One region of the Cytobacillus sp. genome, then DNA from elsewhere that is predicted to be linked to it. Evidence: riboswitches for the same ligand, from Rfam matches in the RefSeq annotation. Region 1 holds a riboswitch; the other holds the start of a gene.
What was found. Region 1 has a riboswitch for cyclic di-AMP ahead of ACEQ1T_RS06865 (dicarboxylate/amino acid:cation symporter). Riboswitches for the same ligand answer to the same signal wherever they lie in the genome.
Positions count from the first base shown of each region.

Region 1 (3,419 bases):
CCTCCTAAAATGGTAATAATCCTTATAAAGTTCACTACTTAAATTGTGCCCAAATTGATATCCATAATGCTCCAAAAACCCAAAAAACTGTTTGGGCGCAGGATATTCAGTTAAGCAATAAAAGCAAGGTCTGAATTAATGATAAGCTTTCATGTGAAATGTTTTTTTTGACATATTCGTATTTTTCGGGATCAGATTTCTTCAGCTGAGAAAGTGCTTTTGTGACATCTTCCTCCAGATCCTGAATTTTAAGCCTTAGTTCAAGAACATCCACCTCTTCAGAAAATCGGCTGATAACTTTTTTCTTTATTTCCTCCAGCGATAAACCATCCGCTTTACATCTTTCGATAAAAGCAATCCGTTCGATGGCGGAATAATCATAATAGCGATAATTTGAAGGGGAACGTTCTGCTTTTAGCAGGCCAAGTGAAGTATAGTAATCAATCGTTCTCTTAGTAACCTTTGCTTTTTCAGCCAATTCTCCTATTCTTAACTTCTCAGCCCCATGAGGATTCCTCCAAACTGTTACGTGATGGTTATGAAACTAATTATACTAAAAATTAATAGAAAATCAATGAATTTGAATAAAGAAGCAAGCAGGAAGGAAGAGATTTCCATAAAAAAAACAACACCGGATAACCGGTGTTATTTATATTTTAGGCTTTAACGGCCTCATTCTTTGCTTCTGTTTCCGCTACAATCACTGCACATGCAGCATCACCTGTAATGTTGACTGCCGTTCGCGTCATATCAAGCAGACGGTCAATACCAATGATTAATGCAATCCCTTCAACAGGAAGATTGACAGAGTTAAGGACCATGGCAAGCATAATCAAACCGACACCTGGCACACCAGCTGTACCAACACTGGCAAGAACGGCAGTCAGGACGACCGTAATAAGCTGTGTCAATGTTAAATCAACATTATATACCTGAGCAATGAAAATAGTTGCAACACCCTGCATGATGGCTGTTCCATCCATGTTGATGGTTGCACCGAGAGGCTGAACAAAGCTGCTGATTGATTCAGGAACCTTCAAATTTTTCTGAGCAGTATTCATGGAAATCGGCAGTGTCGCATTACTGCTTGATGTACTGAAAGCAACACCCATGGCCGGCGCAAAGCCTTTAAAGAACCATAGCGGGTTTTTCTTTGCAAGTAAAGCAATAGAACCTCCATAAGTTAAAATCGCATGTATAAACAATGCAAGAAGAACAACGATCATATAAAGTCCCATAGCTTTAATGGCACTCAGACCCTGACTGCCTACAGCAGAAACGATAAGTCCGAATGTTCCATAAGGGGCAAATCTCATCACCAGGTTAACAAGGTACATCATCATGTCATTGCCTTGTTCAATAAGGTTTAATATGCCTTTTGTTTTATTGCCAAGCATGGTTAGTGCAAATCCGACAAAAATTGAAAAAGTGATAATCTGAAGCATGTTGCCTTCCGTGAAGGCTTTTACCGGATTGGTTGGAATAATATTTAATAATGTCTCTGAAACAGGAGGAGCCTCTTTAGATTCATACTCTACGTTTGTTACGTCAAATTCACCAACGTTCCCTGGCTGGAAAACAGCTGCCAAAGCAAGACCGATGACGATTGCAATGCTGGTGGTTACCAGAAAGTAGGAGATGGTCTTAATCCCAATTCTTCCTAACTTCTTAGGATCACCGAGGCCTGCTGTCCCAAGAGTGATGGAAAAGAAGACGATCGGAACAACCAGCATATTGATGAGATTTAAAAAGATTTTTCCAAGCGGAGTAAATAAAAACTTGTCTAGCTCGGGGAAAATGCCAGGTGCAAATAAGTTAATCAAAAGACCTGTGATTCCCCCGGCGATTAGAGCAATAATAATTTTAGTTGATAATTTCATACACGTTCCTCCAATGAATAATGTAAAAAAATGTAAACTGGAAACAAAAAATATTTTGCCTTTCCTATATTACCCCCAAAAAACATAATCCTAACTAAAAAAGGCAACAAAAAAACACAGAGGTAATAACCACTGTGCATTTATGCAGTGTTTCCCTCTCAACACGCTTACGAGGTTAGCTGTCGGGTTCGGGTCTTGAGAGTACCCTACCTGTAAAAGGATTCACCCCAGGTACTTTTATAAAAAAGTACAGTTGGTTCCCCCGCTCAATTAAGATTAAGCGAAAAATTATTAATGATTTTTTAATATATTAACAATAATCATAAAAGTTGTAAATCATACGATTTTCTTATCTATGATTACTATTAATTAAATAGTAATTTAATAGAAAAGGTCAATAGATTTTTGAGCAATAAGATTAGAAGTTAAGCCAGCTTAAAAGAGGATGTCTTTTTTTGTCCTTCACTTTCAGTTCCTTCTTATTCAGCTTGTCTTCATGTTCCGCCAGCCACTCTTTTAACTCTTCTTTATCCTTGCATTGCGTATAATAAGTCTCGCCGTTTTTCCCAGTGGCACTCACAACATATCTGCATGTATTTCCCATAAAGCACCCTTTTCAAAGTAATTTCTTATAGAATTATAACAAGATTTATGACAATGTCCACCCTTATTTTTTAGGATTATGGGTAGTTTTGTTTTTAGGAAAATTGCTGATGAAAATATGACTGGAAAAACCCAGCTAAGATTTCCGCTGGATTTTTTTTCGCTTCTGACTTTAACCAATTGGTTCAGCAGCTTTATTGATTATGGGGAAAGTTTTATCCTGTTGTCAGAACCTGGGGGAATGGCCTTTCCTATTTGCGCAAAACTGTAATAAAGCCTTCCAGAATATCGTGACTGACAGTAAACCCTTTGCGTGTATAAAATTCAAGGGCCTCTGTATTCCCATTTGACACATAGATAAAATAATCTTCAACATCTTTAAATTGACTTAACCATTCCATCGACATGTTAAAAAGCACTGATCCAATTCCATATTGCCTGTAGCCATCTTTTATATAGAATTGTGATAAGCACCCAACATTGTCTTTCCCCACTGAATTTAAATCAAAAAATGTGGCGAAATCATTAGAGTAGGCTTCCTTCGGAGAAACATTGGAATAGACATAGCCCACAATTTCTTCATGGTCCTTAACAATCACAATATAATTATGTATAGCAGATTTTGCGGATGGAATCATCCTTGTTTCAAAATTCATACTGTCAAAACGCTCAGGTGTTATATGTGCCTTAGATTTCTGGAAAGTCATCAGCTCATTGCATAAATCCCGGCAAAGGCTGATTTTTTCTTCTGTTATCACTTCATATTTTAAATTCATACAATTCACCCCCTTAGTTATCATTTTATATTGGAATGCCTTCATTCGTCCAAAAAAGAGGGAAATGATCTTTGATAGAGAAATTAATTTTTAAAACTAATTTCAAAAGAGGGACCATAATGATTAAGGAAATTAATATTAAAGACCGAAAAGCTGCTGA
Region 1 covers NZ_CAXQGS010000046.1:5,247-8,665, reverse strand. The annotation lists gene ACEQ1T_RS06870 (MerR family transcriptional regulator) at 107-478, opposite strand; gene ACEQ1T_RS06865 (dicarboxylate/amino acid:cation symporter) at 657-1,880, opposite strand; cyclic di-AMP (ydaO/yuaA leader) riboswitch at 2,029-2,173, opposite strand; gene ACEQ1T_RS06860 (hypothetical protein) at 2,299-2,484, opposite strand; gene ACEQ1T_RS06855 (GNAT family N-acetyltransferase) at 2,735-3,259, opposite strand; gene ACEQ1T_RS06850 (GNAT family N-acetyltransferase) at 3,379-3,419, shown strand, end outside.

Region 2 (3,419 bases), on a different contig from region 1:
TTTCCAATCTATTATGAAGCTTGCTGCTCAAATCTTTCTTCTGCTGGAGGGTTAAATTGACCTTCCCACTTTGCAATAACAATCGCCGCAAGTGAATTCCCCACCACGTTAACGGCTGTTCGGCCCATATCAAGGATACGGTCGATGCCGGCAATAAAGGCAAGGCCTTCTGCAGGCAATCCAATTGTGCTGAATGTAGCCAGCAGCACGACAAAGGATACGCCTGGCACGCCCGCCATTCCTTTTGATGTAACCATCAGTACTAACATTAATGTGATTTGCTGCCCTATGCTTAATTCTATGCCAAACATTTGTGCAATAAATAAAGAGGCAATGGCCTGATATAAAACCGATCCGTCCAGGTTAAAAGAGTAGCCTGTTGGAATTACGAATGAAGCAATATGTTTCGGGCTTCCCGCCTTCTCCATTTTGTCCATAATTCTTGGAAGCACTGTTTCAGAACTTGCAGTTGAAAAGGCCAAAATTAATTCTTCTTTAATCATCTTCAGTAATTTAAAGATGCTGAACCCGACAACTTTGGCCATAACTCCTAACACAACAAGAACAAAGAAAATCATGGATCCATATACAGTAAGCGCCAGCTTGCCCAATGGAATCAGTGAGGCAAAGCCATACTTGGAGATCGTTACACCAATTAAGGCAAATACCCCGATTGGTGCATACTTCATAAATAGGTTTGTCACATAGAACATCGCCTTGGCAGTACCTTCGAAGAATCTCAATACCGGCTTTCCCTTATCCCCAATTGCTGCAATTCCAAGTCCAAATACAACGGCAAAGAAGATGATCGCCAGCATATCGCCTTCCACCATCGCCTGTACCGGGTTTGTTGGGACTATATGCAAAAAGGTATCCGCTATCGACTTGCCCTCTTGCTCTTCATTGGTTTCAACATAGCTTGAAATATCGCTTTGCTGCAGGCTGTCCATATTCAGGCCGGCACCAGGCTGAATCACATTACCTGCAATGAGGCCAACCACAATGGCAACCATGGTCATGCCGATAAAATAAGCCAATGATTTCCCGCCAAGCTTACCAACGGACTTTATGTCTCCAACACCCGCAATAGCAACAATTATTGTTGATAGTACAATGGGAACAACAATCATTTTAATTAAGCGGATAAAAAGATCGCCAAACGGCTGAAGGACACTTTGCGCCGCTTCACTCCCATAGAAAATACCGCCAACAGCGATCCCTAAAATAAGACCGATAAAAATTTGAGTGGCTAAACTTAATTTAATTTTTTTCATCAATTACCCTACCTTCTTGTTTAGTTTTATACGTGCTGCGCAGGCAAGGGAAACAAAGATGATCCTGATAAAAAAGAAAATCGACAAAAATGCGGATTTTGTCAATTCACACTATTTCATATTCTCTTATGTTTCCTTAAACGCTGACGAGGTTAGCTTTCGGGTTAGGACTGTGGAAACAGTAAGCCCTTCCATCGATAGGATTCACCCCAAGCGGAAACTCCGCTGTAAATATTGGGTCCCCCGTTCTTAAAATAAGATTAAGCATAGATCACTAGATCATTATATTATTTCAAGATAATTTTTGTAAATAGTTAAGTATTACCGGAAGCAAACTAAATGGTCACTTTAAAACACTAAAAAAAGCTGGAATCAATGAACTTTCAGCTCTTTCACTTTGTATAATAATCAACCTTTGTACAAGCAAAACAAAAAAAGTATTTGGCTCCGCCTGCGCCAAATACAATGATAGCCACTCATGCTATCCCCGCTATATCTAAATTAGCAGCTTTGTATTAAGAATATTGAACGAGCCTGTAAACCTTTTATTAAAATTCCCCTAGATAACACTCACCTTTAGCTTTATAATACTCAATCAACATGCAATAAAAAATCCATCGTTTTGCTAAATGCTTCTTGGTCTGACTTTGCATCATATCTAGAGGAATAAGGATCACTGAATCCATGTTTTCCTGTAAATTTATGTACTTCAATTTTCTTTTTTTCTAAAGCTAATAGTAACTCGTCAACATTTAAAGACTGCTCATCTTGCGGAAAGAATAGCATTACAGGACACTGTGGTGTTAACTCTAAATAATCCCTAACCCTTGAACCGTAGTATCCAACTATTCCATCCACACAATCTTCTTCACTGCAAAGCCAGGCAACAGTTGCACCTATACTAAATCCAATGATATATATTTTTTCGTATTCATCTTTAACATCTAATAATAAATCTTTAATTTTTCGGGCAGCGCTGGAGAATCCTACATGTTCCATAAAATGACGATAAGCGGCTTCCTCTTGAGTATATTCAAAAGGTCTCTCTCGCTCTGATAAATTTGGGCAAATCAAATCAAAACCCTGCTTTAATAGTAATTCGCAAAAACTCTTTATATGCTGATTAATTCCATAGATTTCGTGGATTACGAGGATTAAAGAATTTGAATTACTCTGCCTTTTCATGATTACGACCCTTTTTCTCCATATTTCTTCTCCCATTCATCGATCCATTCTTTACACTTATTCCATTCAAAAGATATTCTATATTTAATGATTTATTCCTTCATCATCTAAACACCCTTTAAATCAAAAAAGCCGCCTATTTGGCAGCCAGACTTGAAGCAATTCACCATTATGAAATTATACACAAGCTTCATATTCCGTTCTAAGGTTATTGATGATCGTCTGAACAGGCAGGATTTCGTTAATTTCATGGACTCTTGCCCCTGCAAATACGAGACCATTCTCACAGTCCCCATCCATGGAAGTTATCAAGGAATCCATTGTGCAAAAGCGATAAGAGCAGTTTTTCAGGCAATCGATGCATTTCGTTATTTTCACCTTTTTATTGTCAGATATCTGCTCTGTAAAGCGGTTCTTAATGGCACGGCCATCCAGTCCTACGGTGGTCTGCACCATGACGATATCTTCCTGTTTGGCATGGACATACTTTTCTTTAAAGGATAATGGTGCATCACATTCGTGACTTGCGACAAATCTTGTTCCCATCTGAACACCGGAAGCACCGATATGAATGGCATGAGCGATATCTCTTCCTGTCATGATCCCTCCAGCAGCAATGACAGGAATCTTAACGGCTTCCACGACTTCCTGTAAAATATCGAACAGCGGTCTTTCAGTCCCTAAATGCCCTCCCGCTTCATTGCCCTCTACCACAACAGCAGAAGCACCAAGCCGTTCTGACATTTTTGCCAGCCTTGCAGATGAAACAATCGAGATGACCGGTGTGCCAGATTCTTTGCCCCAGCTGTACATATCTCGTGATATCCCAGCACCTGAAATAATGAAATCAGCCTTTTCCTCAATCGCCGCTTTCATTTTTTCAGCAAAATCATTCATGGCAAAAAGAACATTCACCCCAATATAGCCCTCACCCTTGAGAGATGCCTTAGCCTTTCTAAT
Region 2 covers NZ_CAXQGS010000104.1:9,654-13,072, forward strand. The annotation lists gene ACEQ1T_RS18610 (cation:dicarboxylate symporter family transporter) at 12-1,274, opposite strand; cyclic di-AMP (ydaO/yuaA leader) riboswitch at 1,401-1,551, opposite strand; gene ACEQ1T_RS18615 (dienelactone hydrolase family protein) at 1,866-2,462, opposite strand; gene ACEQ1T_RS18620 (NAD(P)H-dependent flavin oxidoreductase) at 2,637-3,419, opposite strand, start outside.
Region 2: linked by a shared signal. The riboswitch ahead of ACEQ1T_RS18610 (cation:dicarboxylate symporter family transporter) and the one ahead of ACEQ1T_RS06865 (dicarboxylate/amino acid:cation symporter) in region 1 are both predicted to bind cyclic di-AMP.